3 regions of the Blautia sp. TF10-30 genome follow, and region 3 is predicted to be linked to each of the others. Evidence: predicted binding sites of a transcription regulator. Region 3 holds the regulator's gene; each other region holds the start of a gene.
What was found. Region 3 encodes Rex, which represses fermentation and respiration genes when NADH is low (regulators of the CRP and FNR family bind a similar motif). Its sites were predicted from a motif close to ATTGTTAANTANTTAACAAT; they were not measured.
Positions count from the first base shown of each region.

Region 1 (6,145 bases), 270 kb from region 3:
ACTAAGTATGGGAAAAAAGAAAGTAGTCGTTGGAATGTCCGGCGGCGTAGATTCCTCGGTGGCAGCGTATCTCCTGAAAAAAGCAGGATACGATGTCATCGGGGTGACCATGCAGATCTGGCAGGATGAGGCCGAGACAGTCCAGGAGGAAAACGGGGGCTGTTGCGGCCTTTCTGCTGTTGATGATGCAAGGCGCGTGGCACAGGTGCTGGACATTCCGTATTATGTCATGAACTTCAAAAAAGAGTTCCGTGAGAACGTCATGGACTATTTCACGAACGAATATCTCTGCGGCAGAACACCGAACCCGTGTATCGCCTGCAACCGCTATGTGAAATGGGAAGCGTTGCTTCAGCGCAGTCTTTCCATTGGAGCGGACTACATTGCGACCGGACATTATGCAAGAATCGAACAGCTTGCCAATGGACGGTATGCGATTGCAAATTCGGTAACAGCGGCAAAAGACCAGACGTATGCACTGTATAATCTGACCCAGGAGCAGCTTTCGCATACGCTGATGCCGGTCGGAGACTACACAAAAGATCAGATTCGTGAGATTGCAGCAAAAATCGGTCTTCCGGTAGCAAAAAAGAAGGATTCCCAGGAAATCTGCTTCGTGCCGGATCAGGATTACGCTTCCTTTATCCAGAACGAGACAGGAATCGTGGCACCGAAAGGCAATTTCGTGAATACAAAGGGTGAAATCCTCGGTACCCATGAGGGGATTACCCATTACACCGTAGGACAGCGCCGCGGACTCGGCCTTCCGATGGGACACCGCGTGTTCGTACTGGAAATCCGTCCGGAGACGAACGAGGTTGTGGTCGGCGAAAATGAAGAGGTTTTCGCAAAAGTAGTAAAAGCAAACAAAGTAAACTATATGGCAATTCCGCCGCTGGAACTTGGAGAAGAGCTCTACTGCACCGCAAAAATCCGGTACGGGCACAAAGGCTCCCCGTGCGTGATCAAACGGACCGGGGAAGATGAGATTACCTGTACCTTCCCGGACGGCGTGCGTGCTCCGACACCGGGACAGGCTGTTGTCTTCTACGTGGACGGCTGTGTCGGCGGAGGCGGAACGATTACGGAGGCCGAAAGATGAAAATAGCGGACTGTCATATGCACAGTTTCTTTTCAAGTGACAGCGAAGCACCAACAGAAGAGATGGTAAAACGGGCAGTCGAGCTGGGACTTCCGGCAATCTGCCTGACGGATCACTACGATATGGATTACAGTACCGGCGAGTTCCAGCTCGATACACCGGCATATGCGGCAAAAATCCGGGAACTGCAGGAAAAATACCGCGACAGAATCGATATCCGATTCGGCGTGGAACTGGGACTGCAGCTCCACTTAAAAGAACGGATGGAAGAGTATGTAAATGCGTGGCCGTTCGACTATGTGATCGGCTCCATGCATGTCATTGACGGAAAAGACCCCTATTATGAGGATGCTTTCCCGGACTGGACAGCAGAAGAGCTGTACCGGGCGTATTTTCGGGCTACAGCAGAAAATATCCGGTTCTTCCACAATTTCCAGACGCTTGGTCATCTGGATTATGTGGTACGCTACTGCAGAGAAAAGGGAAAAGATTACAGCTACCGCGCATTTGCGGACGAGATCGATACCATTTTAAAAGAGCTGATTCAGTACGATATCGCGCTGGAAATCAACACCGGCGGCTACAAGGCAGGCCTTGGCGTGCCGAATCCGACGCCGGATGTCATCAGAAGATACCGGGAACTGGGCGGCGAAAAGATCACCTTCGGTGCCGATGCCCACAAACCGGAACATATAGCGTTTCATTTCGCGGACGCGGCAGCCATCGCGCAGGAAGCTGGATTCCGGTACTACGTGCGGTTTAAAGAGAAGAAGCCGGAATATCTGCCGATCCAATAGAAAACGCGCAGGAAAAGCCGGAAAAAGCCCCAGAAAGGCTGGATTCCGGCTCTTTCTGCAATAGACGGATCTTTCGAAATTTTGCAGAAATACGGATTGGCATCCGGCTTCTTCACAAATTTTAGAAATAATTTCGTATTTTCTTGAAAATAGAACTTGAATTTTCCGACGAAATTAGGTATTATACAGATAAGGTTGATGTTTCTTTAACAAAGTACAGAGACTCAAAATTAAAATTCACTTTTTAGGAGGAATTGAAAATCATGGCAGTAAAAGTAGCAATCAATGGTTTTGGCCGTATCGGACGTCTTGCATTCAGACAGATGTTTGGAGCAGAAGGTTATGAAGTAGTAGCAATCAACGATTTAACATCCCCGAAGATGTTAGCTCATCTGTTAAAATATGACTCTTCTCAGGGAAAATATGCTCTGGCTGATACCGTAACATCCGATGAAGATTCCATCACAGTAGATGGCAAAAACATCAAAATCTATGCTTTCCCGGATGCTAACAACTGCCCATGGGGAGAGCTTGGCGTAGACGTAGTTCTGGAGTGCTCCGGATTCTACACCTCCAAAGCAAAAGCTCAGGCACACATCAATGCAGGCGCCCGTAAAGTAGTTATCTCCGCTCCGGCTGGTAACGACCTTCCGACCATCGTTTACAATGTAAACCATGAGACCCTGACAGCAGACGATAACATCATCTCCGCTGCATCCTGCACCACAAACTGCCTTGCACCTATGGCAAAAGCTCTGAACGAACTGGCTCCGATCAAATCCGGTATCATGGTTACTATCCATGCTTACACTGGAGATCAGATGACTCTGGACGGACCGCAGAGAAAAGGCGATCTGAGAAGATCCCGTGCAGCTGCAGTTAACATCGTTCCAAACAGCACCGGTGCTGCAAAAGCAATCGGCCTTGTTATTCCGGAACTGAACGGCAAACTGATCGGTTCTGCACAGCGTGTTCCAACCCCAACCGGTTCTACCACAATCCTTACAGCAGTTGTAGAAGGAACTGTAACTGTTGATGAGATCAACGCAAAAATGAAAGCATCTGCAACCGAGTCCTTCGGATACAACACAGATGAAATCGTATCCAGCGACATCGTTGGTATGAGATATGGTTCTCTGTTCGATGCAACTCAGACCATGGTTCTTCCGCTGGACAACGGAACAACAGAGGTACAGGTTGTTTCTTGGTATGATAACGAGAACTCCTACACAAGCCAGATGGTTCGTACCATCAAATACTTCAGCGAGTTAGCATAATTTAACAAACTGAACGGCAAAATTTCAGAGCCCAAAGGGTCCGGTCTGTTAAGGACCGGGCCCTTTTTGCGAATGCGACGGAAAAATACGGCATAAAAACAGCCATTTTCCGTGTGCAAAAATTATAAACTGCAGGAGAAAAAGACCGCGATCCCGTAAAACAAAAAGGTGGAGGCGGCAGCTGCAGTTGGATATATGGAGGGAAACGCCCATGTTAAACAAAAAAACCGTAGATGATATCAACGTAAAAGGAAAAAGAGTCCTTGTAAGATGTGACTTCAACGTTCCGCTGATCGATGGAAAAATCACAGATGAGAACCGTCTGGTAGCAGCTCTTCCAACGATCAAAAAACTGATCGCTGACGGCGGAAAAGTAATTCTCTGCTCTCATCTTGGAAAACCGAAAGGAGAACCAAAACCAGAGCTTTCTCTTGCACCGGTTGCAGTTCGCCTTTCCGAGCTTCTTGGACAGGAAGTTAAATTTGCAGCAGATCCTGAGGTTGTAGGACCGAACGCAAAAGCAGCTGTTGAGGCTATGAAAGACGGAGATGTAATCCTTCTGGAGAACACCCGTTACCGTGCAGAAGAGACCAAAAACGGTGAGGAGTTCAGCAAAGAACTGGCTTCCCTGTGTGACGTATTCGTAAACGATGCATTCGGAACCGCACACCGTGCTCATTGCTCCAATGTTGGTGTTACCAAATATGTTGACACTGCTGTTGTTGGTTACCTGATGGAGAAAGAGATCGCATTCCTTGGAAATGCTGTCAACAATCCGGAGCGTCCGTTTGTTGCCATCCTTGGTGGATCCAAAGTATCCAGCAAGATTTCTGTTATCGACAACCTGATCGATAAAGTTGATGTCCTGATCATCGGCGGTGGTATGGCTTATACCTTCGCAAAAGCAGCAGGCGGCACCGTTGGTGATTCTCTGCTTGAGATGGATTATCTGGATTATGCAAACAAAATGAAAGAAAAAGCAGCAGCAAAAGGCGTGAAACTGCTTCTTCCGGTAGACAACGTTGTTGCAGATGCATTCTCAAACGACGCAAATACACAGGTTGTTCCGGCCGGACAGATTCCGGATGGCTGGGAAGGTCTGGATATCGGACCGGAAACTGCAAAACTGTTCGCTGATGCTGTTAAAACTGCTAAAACCGTTGTATGGAACGGACCGATGGGATGCTTCGAGATGCCGAATTTTGCAGCAGGAACCAAAGCAGTTGCAGCAGCACTGGCTGAAACAGATGCAGTTACGATCATCGGCGGCGGAGATTCCGCAGCAGCTGTAAACCAGCTTGGATATGGCGATAAGATGACTCATATCTCCACTGGCGGCGGCGCTTCCCTGGAGTTCCTGGAAGGAAAAGAACTGCCGGGCGTTGCAGCAGCAAACGACAAATAAGAATTTATATTCAAAACTAAGGAGATCAAACGATCATGGCAAGAAAGAAAATTATCGCCGGAAACTGGAAAATGAACATGACTCCGAGCGAGGCAGTAGAATTAGTCAATACATTAAAACCACTGGTAGCAAATGACGACGTTGACGTTGTTTTCTGCGTACCGGCCATCGATATCATCCCGGTTGTAGAGGCTGCAAAAGGCTCCAACATCCAGATTGGTGCTGAAAATATGTATTTTGAGGAGAAAGGTGCTTTCACAGGCGAAATCTCCCCGGCTATGCTGACAGACGCTGGCGTGAAATACGTTGTACTTGGCCACTCTGAGAGAAGAGAATACTTCGCAGAGACCAGCGAGACCGTAAACAAAAAAATGCTGAAAGCTTTCGAGCACGGCATCACCCCGATCATGTGCTGCGGAGAAACTCTGGAGCAGAGAGAGCAGGGTGTAACGATGGATTTCATCCGTCAGCAGGTAAAGGTTGGATTCCTGAATGTAACAGCAGATCAGGCAAAAACAGCCGTTATCGCTTACGAGCCAATCTGGGCAATCGGAACCGGCAAAACTGCTACAACAGAGCAGGCTGAGGAAGTTTGCAAAGGCATCCGCGAGTGCATCGCTGAAATCTATGATGATGCAACAGCAGCAGCTATCCGTATCCAGTACGGCGGCTCTGTAAACGCAAAAACTGCACCGGAACTGTTCGCACAGGAGAACATCGACGGCGGTCTGGTAGGCGGAGCATCCCTGAAACCAGATTTCGGAGCTATCGTAAACTACAATAAATAATTGATTTTGTACGAAATCAATCAATAAAACGGGCTAAAACGTCACCAAACACGGTGAATTCGGCAGAAATGCTGAAGGTGAGGTGTTTGGTGGCGTTTTGCTGTTTTTTATGCAACATATAACCCTTGATTTAGCTATAGAGAGTGCCAGTTTGTGCAAAAAGAAATCACTTCGTTTCTGTGTTTTGAAGCGGAGTGATTTTTTGCGCGGATTGAAAAATTCACGTTTTCGTGATATGCTTGTTTTATATCTGTCGACCAGCCGTCCAGAGAGTTTCTGGAAGAAGTAATCAAGGATTATAACAAAATGTTCCATACGAACTACGATACCTCAAGTGATAAATTCCAGAATTATTATAAAGATGTGTCGCTTCGCATGAAGAATAAGGAATTGGACATTCTGATCGTAGTCAATATGTTTCTTACCGGTTTTGATGCGACGACTATGAATACGCTGTGGGTAGATAAAAATCTGAAAATGCACGGACTGATACAGGCGTTTTCCCGTACAAACCGTATTCTGAATTCTATCAAGACCTTTGGAAATATTGTATGTTTCAGAAATCTGCAGAAGCGAGTAGATAGTGCCATTTCCTTGTTTGGGGATAAGAATGCCGGGGGCCTTGTTTTGCTGCAGAGCTTTAAGGATTACTATTACGGATATGAATCCGTAGATGGTAAGCCAATGCCAGGGTATGTGGATCTGATGGAGGAATTGAATCATAAGTTTCCGCTGTCAGAACCGCAGATTGTCGGAGAGCAGAACCAGAAGGATTT
Region 1 covers NZ_QUKM01000001.1:403,515-409,659, reverse strand. Annotated here, with positions in the region: gene nifU (Fe-S cluster assembly scaffold protein NifU) at 1-5, shown strand, start outside; gene mnmA (tRNA 2-thiouridine(34) synthase MnmA) at 8-1,102, shown strand; gene DXD02_RS01850 (histidinol-phosphatase HisJ family protein) at 1,099-1,899, shown strand; gene gap (type I glyceraldehyde-3-phosphate dehydrogenase) at 2,163-3,176, shown strand; gene DXD02_RS01840 (phosphoglycerate kinase) at 3,388-4,581, shown strand; gene tpiA (triose-phosphate isomerase) at 4,617-5,369, shown strand; gene DXD02_RS01830 (type I restriction endonuclease subunit R, EcoR124 family) at 5,616-6,145, shown strand, end outside.
Region 1: gap (type I glyceraldehyde-3-phosphate dehydrogenase) is a predicted target of Rex. The motif match lies at 2,094-2,113, and genes of this name have one in related genera.

Region 2 (6,145 bases), on a different contig from region 3:
GCGAGCTGAATCTTCTCGGCCTTTCTATCAAGGAAGGAGAAACCTCTCCGCCAAAACGCTACACCTCCGGTTCGATGATCCTTGCAATGGAAAATGCCGGACAGCTCATTGAAGACGAGGAGCTGCGCGAACAGATTAAGGGAAGCGGCATCGGAACGAGTGCGACGCGTGCTGAGATTCTGAAAAAGCTTGTCTTTATCAAATATCTTGCTCTGAACAAAAAGACGCAGGTTATCACCCCGACACAGCTTGGCGAAATGATCTACGACGTCGTACACCAGTCGATCCGCCCGCTTCTGAATCCGGAGCTGACGGCAAGCTGGGAAAAGGGACTTACCTATGTAGCGGAAGGCTCCATTACCTCCGAGGAATATATGGGAAAACTGGAAAACTTTGTGACACGCCACACGGTAAATGTGAAGCAGCTGCGGAATCAGTTCCAGCTAAAGAGCAGCTTTGATGCGTCCGCGCCGTATTACAGAAAAGCCTCTTCCACGCGCTCCCGTACCGGGAAACGTACCGCTGCAGAAGACTCCTCTGCAAAGTCCTATTCCACCGCCAGAAAAAAAGGCGCACAGAACTCCTGAAATGTGGTAAGATAAACAGGAACTAAAACAAGAAAGGATGAATCACGCATGAAAGATGCAACCATTTCTGAACTTTATGATTTAACCCAGACCATTGCCGCAAAAATCTTTGAAGGCAAAACGTATCCATGGGAAGTGCTTCCGCTCATTAAAGATTTTATTCTTGAACTCGGCGAAACACTCGATCCGGCAGAATACGAAAAACGCGGCGAAAATGTCTGGATCGCAAAAGATGCCGTGATCGCACCGACCGCTTCCATTAACGGCCCATGCATCATTGGAAAAGGCGCTGAGATCCGTCAGTGTGCCTTTATCCGCGGAAACGCCATCGTCGGCGAAGGCGCTGTCGTTGGAAACTCCACCGAACTGAAAAATGTCATTCTCTTTAATAAAGTACAGGTTCCGCATTACAACTATGTCGGCGACTCTGTTCTTGGATACAAAGCCCATATGGGTGCCGGTTCCATTACTTCCAATGTAAAATCCGATAAGAAGCTCGTTGTTGTCAAAGGCGCAGATGAACAGATCGAAACCGGACTGAAAAAATTCGGTGCGATGCTCGGCGATGAAGTTGAGGTCGGCTGTAACAGCGTATTGAACCCGGGAACGGTTGTCGGAAGAAATTCCAACATTTATCCACTCTCCTGTGTTCGCGGTGTGATCCCGTCAGGTCATATTTTTAAGAATGCGAAAGAAATTGTCAAAAAAATCTGATAATTAAAAAAAATTCTCTTTTATCGAGAGAAAACCAAACCGATTGATTTAAAAGACCGCCGGAAATTTTATCGTTTTCCGGTGGTCTTTGCAATTTTTTATCAAAATATGCTGGACGAATGACCAATTTTGTGAGACAATAACCATAGGTCTGTGAACAGGCTGGAAACAGTCCGTTCGAAAGACAAAAGCTCAAATAAGTACATATTTGAAAGGAGTTTAACAATGACTTATTCACACGAAGTAGAAATGATGTGTCCGGTTGCCCAGGGCGTGCATCACGGTGCAGCTCCGATTCCGGAGGAAGCAAAATGGGTAAAAGCAAAAGAAATCAAAGACATTTCCGGATTCACTCACGGTATTGGCTGGTGCGCACCGCAGCAGGGTACCTGCAAACTGACTCTGAACGTAAAAGAGGGCGTTATCCAGGAAGCTCTCGTTGAGACCATCGGATGTTCAGGAATGACTCATTCTGCAGCTATGGCATCTGAGATTCTGCCAGGACTTACCATCCTTGAGGCACTGAATACTGACCTTGTGTGTGATGCTATCAATACTGCTATGAGAGAGCTCTTCCTGCAGATCGTTTACGGAAGAAGCCAGAGTGCATTCTCCGAGGACGGACTGGTTGTAGGCGCAGGCCTGGAAGACCTTGGTAAAGGACTTCGTTCCCAGGTTGGTACCATGTACGGAACTCTTGCAAAAGGACCTCGTTACCTGGAGATGACCGACGGTTATGTAACAGGTATCGCTCTGGATGCAGATGATGAGATTATCGGTTACAAATTCATCAACTTCGGAAAGATGATGGACTTCATCAAAGCCGGCGATGATGCAAACACAGCTTTCGAAAAAGCAAGCGGACAGTACGGACGTGTTGCTGATGCTGTTAAGATCGTTGACCCGAGAAAAGAGTAATCAGATAATTTAGGAGGATAGGAAAATGGCTTTATTTGAATCATATGAAAGAAGAGAGAAACAGATTCTGGCTAAGCTTGCTGAGTACGGAATCAACTCCATCGAAGAAGCTGCAGAAGTTACAAAAGCTGCTGGCCTTGATGTATACAAAATGATCGAAGGCATTCAGCCAATCTGCTTCGAGAATGCAAAATGGGCTTACACTGTAGGCGCAGCAATCGCAATCAAAAAAGGATGCCGCAAAGCTTCTGAAGCTGCTGCAGCAATCGGTGAGGGACTTCAGTCCTTCTGTATCCCGGGTTCTGTAGCAGATCAGCGTAAAGTTGGTCTTGGCCATGGTAACCTTGGTAAAATGCTTCTGGAAGAGGATACCGAGTGCTTCGCATTCCTGGCTGGACATGAGTCCTTCGCAGCTGCTGAGGGTGCTATCGGTATCGCTGAAAAAGCAAACAAAGTACGTCAGAAACCTCTGCGTGTTATCCTGAACGGTCTTGGAAAAGACGCTGCTCAGATCATCGCTCGTATCAACGGCTTTACTTATGTAGAGACTGAGTATGACTACTACACCGGAGAACTGAAAGAAGTATTCAGAAAAGCATACTCCGATGGACCGCGTGCGAAAGTTAACTGCTACGGCGCTAACGACGTTCGTGAAGGCGTTGCTATCATGTGGAAAGAGAACGTTGACGTTTCCATCACCGGAAACTCCACCAACCCGACTCGTTTCCAGCATCCAGTTGCAGGTACCTACAAAAAAGAGCGTATCGAAGCTGGTAAAAAATACTTCTCCGTTGCTTCCGGCGGTGGTACAGGACGTACTCTTCACCCGGACAACATGGCAGCAGGTCCTGCTTCCTACGGTATGACCGATACAATGGGACGTATGCATTCTGACGCTCAGTTTGCAGGTTCTTCTTCTGTACCGGCTCACGTAGAGATGATGGGTCTGATCGGCGCAGGAAACAACCCGATGGTTGGTATGACTGTTGCTGTTGCTGTAGCTGTTGAAGAGGCAGCAAAAGCTGGCAAATTCTAAAGTTATCCAATACTTGCGTAAATAGAATTATTTGAGCATAAAAGAAGCGCCGCGGGATTTTCCGTATGGCGCTTCTTTTTTGCTGCTTTCGATACCCTGCAAAATTGGGCGTGCAGATTGCAGGAACGATGTTTCAAACACATGCTATGTTATTTTGATCCATGCACAAAAAACGCCTCTGAATCCAAAACGTTTCAGAGGCGTTTTTTATATCATTCTAAGCATTATTTTGCAGCGATAAACTTCTTTGCAACCAGTGTCTCTGCACAAAGTACTGCTCCGCCTGCTGCGCCGCGGACCGTGTTGTGGGACAGACCTACGAATTTCCAGTCGTAGATGGAATCCTCTCTTAAACGGCCTACGTTGATTCCCATACCGTTCTCGTAGTTGACATCCAGTGTTACCTGCGGACGGTTATCTTCTGTCATGTAACGGATGAACTGTTTCGGTGCGCTTGGCAGATTCAGCTCCTGCGGAAGGCCTTTGAAGTTCTCCAGTTTTTCGATCAGCTGCTCTTTCGTCGGTTTCTTGCGGAATTTTACGAAAACAGCTGCGGTGTGTCCGTTTAATACCGGAACACGGATACACTGACAGGTGATCTTCGGCTCAGTTGCTTTTACGATCACGCCGTTTTCAATTTTACCCCAGATACGAAGCGGCTCCTGCTCGCTCTTCTCTTCTTCTCCGCCGATGAACGGGATGATGTTGCCTTCCATCTCCGGCCAGTCTTTGAAGGTTTTTCCTGCTCCGGAAATTGCCTGATATGTGGTTGCAACAACCTCATACGGCTCAAACTCTTTCCATGCAGTTAAAACCGGCGCATAACTCTGGATGGAGCAGTTCGGTTTTACCGCAATAAATCCTCTCTTGGTGCCCAGACGTTTTTTCTGGAACTCGATGACATCGAAATGTTCCGGGTTGATTTCCGGCACTACCATCGGCACATCCGGTGTCCAGCGGTGTGCGCTGTTGTTGGAAACAACCGGTGTCTCGGTCTTTGCATATGCTTCTTCAATCGCTTTGATCTCATCTTTCGACATATCAACAGCGGAAAATACAAAATCTACGGTAGATGCCACATGCTCTACATCATTTACATTCATCACAACGAGCTTTTTCACTGCTTCCGGCATTGGAGTATCCATTTTCCAGCGTCCGCCGACTGCTTCCTCATATGTTTTTCCGGCACTTCTCGGACTTGCTGCCAGGGTCACAACTTCAAACCACGGATGGTTCTCCAGCAGAGAAATAAATCTCTGTCCTACCATACCGGTTGCTCCTAAAATTCCTACTCTCAATTTCTGCTCCATTGGTTTCATCTCCTTGTTCTTCTGTGGCGTACATTTGTGCGTCTCATGTCATACTATACCAATTTTTTCAAAATTGCAACTGTTTTTTCAATTTTCCTGTAAATATTTTTTATTCTGCTCGATGACAGCCTGCATCGCATCTGCTCCCGGCGCGCCGATCGTATTGCGTCGCTCCACGCAGTTTTTCATGCTGATCGCATCGTAAATGTCATCTTCGAAGACCGGGCTGATCGCTTTGTACTCTTCGAGTTTCATATCATCAAGTGAGATTCCTTTGTCAATGCAGTACAGAACGAGACGGCCGACAATGCCATGTGCATCGCGGAACGGAACGCCTTTTCCAACAAGGTAATCAGCTGCGTCCGTTGCATTCGTGAAACCGTTCTTTGCACTGTTCTCCATGCGGTCTTTTTTGAAGTGCATGGTAGAAAGCATGCCATTGAACAGAGCCAGGCATCCTTTTACGGTGTCGATGGCATCGAAGGTCAGCTCTTTATCCTCCTGCATATCTTTGTTGTACGCCAGCGGGATTCCCTTCATAGTGGTGAGCATTGACATCAGAGCTGCGTAAACGCGGCCTGTTTTTCCTCGAACAAGCTCTGCGATATCCGGATTCTTTTTCTGCGGCATGATACTGCTTCCGGTGCTGTATGCGTCGTCGATGTCCACAAACTGATACTCATTGGTATTCCAGATGATGATCTCCTCGGAGAAGCGGGAAAGATGCATCATAATCGTAGAAAGAGCACTGAGGAGCTCAATGACATAGTCACGGTCGGATACGGAATCCATGCTGTTTAAGGTCGGGCCGTCAAAGCCGAGCAGCTCTGCTGTGTAAGCGCGGTCCAACGGATACGTCGTTCCAGCCAGCGCACCGGAACCGAGCGGACAGTAATTCATTCTCTTGTAGATGTCTGCAAGGCGGCCTCTGTCGCGGCGGAACATTTCAAAATATGCGCCCATGTGATGTGCCAGTGTGATCGGCTGTGCTTTCTGCAGATGGGTGAATCCCGGCATATAGGTGTGAATGTTCTCTTCCATGATTTTTTCGAGTGTTACCAGCACCTCTTTGACGAGTGCATCAATCTCGGTGATCTCATCGCGGACATAAAGTTTCATATCGAGGGCTACCTGGTCATTGCGGCTTCTTCCGGTGTGCAGCTTCTTTCCGGCGTCTCCGATGCGGTCGATCAGGTTTGCCTCCACGAAGCTGTGGATATCCTCATATTCGCTGGTGATTTCCAGTTTTCCGCTCTCTACATCGGCAAGAATCCCCTCCAGTCCTGCAAGAATCTGGTCTCTCTCCTCTTCTGTCAGAATGCCCTGTTTTGCCAGCATCTTTACATGTGCCATGCTGCCTTTGATGTCCTGTTTATAGAATTTCTGATCAAAGCTGATGGATGCATTAAAATTATACACTAACTTGTCGGTCTCTTTTGTGAACCGTCCGCCCCATAACTGTGCCATTTTCATTCCTCTTTTCCTGTAAGTTTTTAAATTATCATGCATTATTATACAAGCATCCAACCTTCCTTTGCAAGTCAAATCACCTACTTTCCCGAATTTCGGCGTTTTGTGTA
Region 2 covers NZ_QUKM01000009.1:26,098-32,242, reverse strand. Annotated here, with positions in the region: gene DXD02_RS09625 (DNA topoisomerase) at 1-587, shown strand, start outside; gene DXD02_RS09620 (acyltransferase) at 636-1,301, shown strand; gene DXD02_RS09615 (iron-sulfur cluster assembly scaffold protein) at 1,527-2,219, shown strand; gene DXD02_RS09610 (GGGtGRT protein) at 2,245-3,255, shown strand; gene DXD02_RS16380 (DUF6783 domain-containing protein) at 3,321-3,413, shown strand; gene asd (aspartate-semialdehyde dehydrogenase) at 3,480-4,565, opposite strand; gene argH (argininosuccinate lyase) at 4,653-6,032, opposite strand.
Region 2: DXD02_RS09615 (iron-sulfur cluster assembly scaffold protein) is a predicted target of Rex. The motif match lies at 1,388-1,407, and genes of this name have one in related genera.

Region 3 (6,145 bases):
TTAATATTGCCTGTTTTTCCGGAGGTATTCACAAATTTCATCCGGCGCTTCAAAAAAGTCCGCCCGGAGTCCTTTTGGGAACCCGTGATTCTGATCTGCTTTGCTCAGATTGACTGCAATCCTCTGATAATCTCGGATGCTGTTACATAGGAAGCACTGCTTTTTTCTTCCGCAGCCTCTCCCGCCTTTCCATGCGCATATGCCGCCAGTGCCGCTGTTTTGGCAAGGCTGATTTTTTTCTCGTTTTTTTCACACTGACGTTTTGCTGCAAAGGCGCCTGTGATTCCCGCGAGCACATCGCCGCTTCCCGCCGTCGCAAGCGCACTGCTTCCGCTTGTGTTTATGTAATACTGCTCACGCCCTTCCTCTGCTGTCACGGTTACGGAATCCTTTCGTACACAGCAGGCCTGGTATTTTTCGGCTGCCCTTCCGGCGCTTCCTGCCGGGTCACGCTGGCATTCTGCAATGGTCATGTGCAGCAGCCGTGCAAGCTCTCCTACATGAGGCGTTAAAATTTTTTCTGCCCGGCAGCCCGAAAGAATCTCTGCATCTTCTGCAATCAGGTTCAGCGCATCTGCATCCAGAACAAGAGGAACTTCTGTGTGCTGCACCGTAAAAACGAGCAGTTCTTTTGCCGTCCGGCTTTTGGAAAGTCCCGGTCCCGCAACAACAGCGTCCGCCCAGGCGAGATCCTGCAGCAGGGCTTCTTCCGGAAGCGGCTCATCCTCCTTCCAGAAATCCGCCATTGCTTCCGGCAGGGCACAGAAAAGCGGCGTACGGTTTCTTTCCTCTGTCACAACCTTTACCATGCCGGCACCGGATGCAAGGACTGCCCTGGCACACAAAACAGCGGCTCCGCACATGGCACCGGAACCGGCAAGTACCAGCACCTTTCCGAAGGTTCCCTTATTTCCCATCGGCGTGCGGGTAAGAAACCGGTCCAGATCTTCTTTTTCCACTGAACCGTACCAGGGCGTCTCCTCTTCTCCTGCATCAAAGCCGATTCCGATATCACGGACCAGGACCTCTCCGGCATATCGTTTTCCGGGATCAAAGAGAAGCCCTGGCTTTGCACAGGCAAATGTCACCGTGGCTCTGGCTTTCACCGCCGCATCAAGGACCTCTCCGGTATCCGTGTGGATCCCCGAAGGGATGTCCACGGCAAGAACAGGAACACCGCTTGCGCAGATTGCTTCCACTGCCCTCCGGTACTCCCCTGCCAGCGGACGGGATACGCCAATTCCAAAGATGGCATCTATGATAACAGTATATTCCCGGAAATCCGGATTCTTAACCTCACGGACCCCATAATTTTCCGCAATTTTCTTCTGTGCTCTCATGCCTTCACTGTATTTTTCCGGATTTCCAAGACAGAACAGTTCCGCATCCACCCCTTTCGTCTTTAAAATCCGTGCAATTGCCGCACCGTCCCCTCCATTATTTCCGGGACCGCACACAGCAAGGACTTTTCCTGTATCCCATGTTCCATTTTGAAGCTCCTCCACGCAGGACAGCGCTGCGCGCTCCATCAGTACCAGGGACGGTACCCCCATGGTTTCGATCGTATTGCGGTCTGCCTGCTTCATCTGTGCTGCTGTAAGAATCCGTTTCATCGCTTTTCCTCCTTTTCCTGCCTTATCCGGAAAGTGAACAGAAAAAGTCTCCGGTTTCCCGAAGACTCTCCTGCTTTTGTTTTGGTTTCTTAATTGTTCTTTGGATGCTCCGCCTCATATCTGGTCAGATTGTAGGAGAGACGCATCAGACTTTCGGAAAGATGGACGTTCTCGACGATCACATCTTTCGGAAGTTTTAAGTTTAGATCGGTATGTGCAAAATTCCAGATTGCTTTTACACCGTTGTCCACGAGAATCTCTGCCATCTCTACCGCTTTTGCTTTTGGCAGTGTCAAAGCCGCAATCTCTACATGGTGTTCCTTGATAAATTCCGGAAGCTCGTCCGCCATGCGGATTTCAATTCCGCGCACGGAGATTCCTTTTAATACCGGGTTGACGTCAAAAATACCGACCGTTTTGAATCCGCTTCTTTCAAAGGCCGCATAATTAGCAAGCGCCTGTCCCAGATTTCCGGCTCCGACAAAAATCATATTGTGGACTCTGTCCAGACCTAAAATTTTTCCAATCTCGCTGTACAGATACCGCACGTTATAACCATACCCCTGCTGGCCGAAGCCGCCGAAATTATTTAAATCCTGGCGAATCTGGGAAGCTGTCACTTTCATCCGCTCGCTCAGCTCACCGGAAGAGATCCGTTCTACTCCGTCCTCCAGCAATTCGCCCAGGTAACGATAATATCTAGGAAGTCTTTTGATAACTGCCCGCGAAATTCCTTTTTCTTCCAAGATAAATTCCTCCTTATTTACACCTGCATATATTCATATTATATATGGTTGATAGAAAATTGTCAAAGATTTCTTGAAATTTTGTGTATTACTCTCTATAATAAGGATGGTGTATTATGTCAAAATACAGAAATATGTTATCTGGAGGAACCACATGATTCTTGCATGTCAGAATATCTCGAAAGCATTCGGGACAACGGAAATTATCAAAAATGCATCTTTTCATATAGAAGAACGCGAAAAAACCGCACTGGTCGGCATCAACGGTGCCGGAAAATCGACGCTGTTAAAAATCATCATCGGCGAAATGAGGGCCGATGAGGGAGAGGTCATCCTCTCCAAAGGAAAGACGATGGGCTATCTCGCCCAGCATCAGGATCTGACCGGACACCTTTCCATTTACCAGGAAGTGCTGACCGCGAAACAGAATCTGATCGATATGGAGGAACGCCTCCGTCAGATGGAAAGTGATATGAATACAAAATCCGGTGCAGAGCTGGATGAACTTCTTTCCACCTACACCCGCCTCTCCCATACCTTTGAACTGGAAAACGGATACGCGTACCGCAGTGAAGTCGTCGGTGTTTTAAAAGGTCTTGGCTTTTCCGAGAGCGATTTTGAAAAACAGGTGGACTCCCTCTCCGGCGGTCAGAAGACCCGCGTGGCACTTGGTAAACTGCTGCTCACCAAACCGGACATCATTCTGCTCGACGAGCCGACCAACCACCTCGATATGGACTCGATCTCCTGGCTCGAAACGTATCTTTTAAATTACAGCGGAGCCGTCCTGATCGTCTCCCATGACCGTTACTTTCTCGACCGCGTTGTCACAAAAGTCGTTGAAGTGGACAATAAAAAAGTAACAACTTTTGAGGGAAACTATACCGCCTACAGTCAAAAAAAAGCAATGCTCCGTGAAGCCGCTTACCATGCCTGGGTCAACCAGCAGCAGGAAATCCACCATCAGGAAGAAGTCATTGCAAAGCTGAAATCTTTCAACCGCGAGAAATCCATCAAACGCGCCGAGAGCCGTGAAAAAATGCTGGACAAAATGGATGTGCTGGAAAAGCCGACCGAAGTACGCTCCGATATGCGGATCCGTCTGGAACCGCGCATCACAAGCGGAAACGATGTGCTGACCGTCGAGCACCTCTCCAAAGCCTTCCCGGGACAGACGCTTTTCCAGGATCTGAATTTCGAAATCAAGCGCGGGGAGCGCGTCGCAATCATCGGAAACAACGGAACGGGAAAAACGACGATCTTAAAGATCTTAAACGAAGTCATCCGCCCGGATGCCGGCTCTTTTACACTTGGAAGCCGTGTACAGATCGGTTACTACGATCAGGAGCATCAGGTGCTCCACATGGAAAAGACCATTTTCCAGGAGATTTCCGACGCGTATCCGTATCTGACAAACACCGAAATCCGAAATGTGCTGGCCGCCTTCCTGTTTACAAACGACGATGTCTTCCAACCGATTCATACCTTGAGCGGCGGTGAGCGCGGACGAATTTCTCTTGCCAAGCTGATGCTCTCGAACGCCAACTTCCTGATCCTCGACGAGCCGACCAACCACCTCGATATCGTATCAAAGGAGATTCTGGAAAACGCGCTGAAGGATTACACTGGAACGGTACTGTACGTTTCCCACGACCGTTACTTTATCAATCAGACTGCAACCCGGATTCTGGAGCTGACGGGACAAACACTCGTCAACTATATCGGAAATTACGATTACTATCTGGAGAAAAAAGAAGAGCTGACCCGCATCTATGCTCCTGCTGCCGATGCCGCCGCTCCGGAAGAAACAGCGGCTCCTTCCGAAGCCTCCTCCACAAAGCTGGACTGGAAAGCGCAGAAAGAAGAACAGGCACGTCTCCGCAAGAAAGAAAACGAGCTGAAAAAGACGGAGAAACGAATTGAAGAGCTTGAGACACGCGATTCGGAAATTGATGAGGAAATGTCGAAACCGGAAGTCGCAACGAATGTGGCAGAGTGTGTGAAATTAAGCAAAGAGAAAGCAGAGATTGCCGCGGAACTCGAAGAGCTGTATGAAAAATGGGAAGAGCTTGCCGAATAGGCCTGGTTTTCCCCGGAAAATTCAAAACAGAAAAAGCCGGTCCGGCGCATCCCTTTTTGCGGGAATGCCGGATCGGCTTTCTTTTTTGCTTCGTTTAATTATTTCTCCAGCTCCTCGCGGATGGCCAGGATGAAATCACGGCTGTTTAATACGGTCGGATTTTCCATGGTGGTGATCAGCGCAAGGTCTTTTGTCATTTTTCCGCTCTCGATCGTTGCGATCGTTGCTTTTTCCAGACGGTCTGCAAATGCGGAAAGTTCTGCGTTTCCATCCATTTCCCCGCGTTTTCTGAGTGCGCCGGTCCATGCAAAAATGGTGGCCACGGAGTTGGTGGATGTCTCCTCACCTTTTAAGTGACGGTAATAGTGGCGCTGTACGGTTCCGTGCGCAGCCTCGTACTCGTAATATCCGTGCGGGGATACGAGAACAGAAGTCATCATCGCAAGGGAACCGAAGGCGGAGGATACCATGTCGCTCATGACATCGCCGTCGTAGTTCTTGCAGGCCCAGATAAAGCCGCCCTCTGCTTTCATGATGCGGGCAACGGCGTCGTCGATCAGAGTGTAGAAGTAGGTAATGCCTGCTTCTGCAAATTTCTCTTTGTACTCTGCATCGAAGATCTCCTGGAAGATATCCTTGAAGCGGTGATCATACTTCTTGGAAATCGTATCCTTGCTTGCAAACCACAGATCCTGTTTCGTGGACAGTGCGTACTCGAAACAGCTTCTCGCAAAGCTTTCTATGGAGTTATCCAGATTGTGCATGCCCTGAATGACACCGGCGCCGGTGAAGTTGTGGATCAGCTCTCTTGTCTCGGTGCCGTCCTCAGCCGTATAAACCAGCTCTGCTTTTCCCGGTCCCGGAATGCGCATTTCTGCATTTTTATAGACATCTCCGTATGCATGACGGGCAATCGTGATCGGTTTTTTCCAGTTGCGCACGCACGGCTCGATGCCTTTTACGACAATCGGGGTACGGAAAACGGTTCCGTCGAGCATGGCACGGATCGTTCCGTTCGGGCTCTTCCACATTTCTTTCAGATTGTACTCGGTCATACGCGCTGCATTCGGCGTAATGGTGGCACATTTGACTGCTACACCGTATTTCTTGGTAGCGTTTGCGGAATCTACGGTTACCTGATCGTTCGTCTCGTTTCTGTGTTCCAGTCCCAGATCGTAATATTCCGTTTTCAGGTCAATAAACGGGAGAAGCAGCTCATCTTTGATCATTTTCCAGAGAATTCTGGTCATCTCATCTCCATCCATCTCTACCAGAGGAGTGGTCATCTGAATTTTTTCCATAGTAGGCCTCCTTTTTCTATTCCCGTTTATTGTATAAAGTATCCTATAGCTTGTCAAGTCAAAATTCGCCTGATTTTTTGGCATTTTCCCATAAATTCACACAATTTTTGCAGGATGAGAGGTGTTTTCCTTCATTTTTCTTTTTTTATGCTGCCGCACAGTGTCTCACAGAAGAGACAGAAAACGGTCTGTTTGAAGCATCCCATGCCCCTGACGGTTGCGCGGAAGGCCAAGGTCTCTCGCCGATTCGCAAAGCAGCATTTTCGCCTGGACATTTGTAAGATCCGGAACCCGTTCAAGTGCCAAAGCCACGGCTCCGGACACCCGCGGTGCCGCCATCGAGGTGCCGCTCTTCACCACATATTCCTTCCTGCTTCTTCCAGGCGCGCAGGAAATGAGACGTTT
Region 3 covers NZ_QUKM01000001.1:135,964-142,108, forward strand. Annotated here, with positions in the region: gene DXD02_RS00640 (bifunctional ADP-dependent NAD(P)H-hydrate dehydratase/NAD(P)H-hydrate epimerase) at 105-1,613, opposite strand; gene DXD02_RS00645 (redox-sensing transcriptional repressor Rex) at 1,703-2,359, opposite strand; gene DXD02_RS00650 (ABC-F family ATP-binding cassette domain-containing protein) at 2,514-4,439, shown strand; gene DXD02_RS00655 (NADP-dependent isocitrate dehydrogenase) at 4,538-5,740, opposite strand; gene DXD02_RS00660 (S8 family peptidase) at 5,906-6,145, opposite strand, start outside.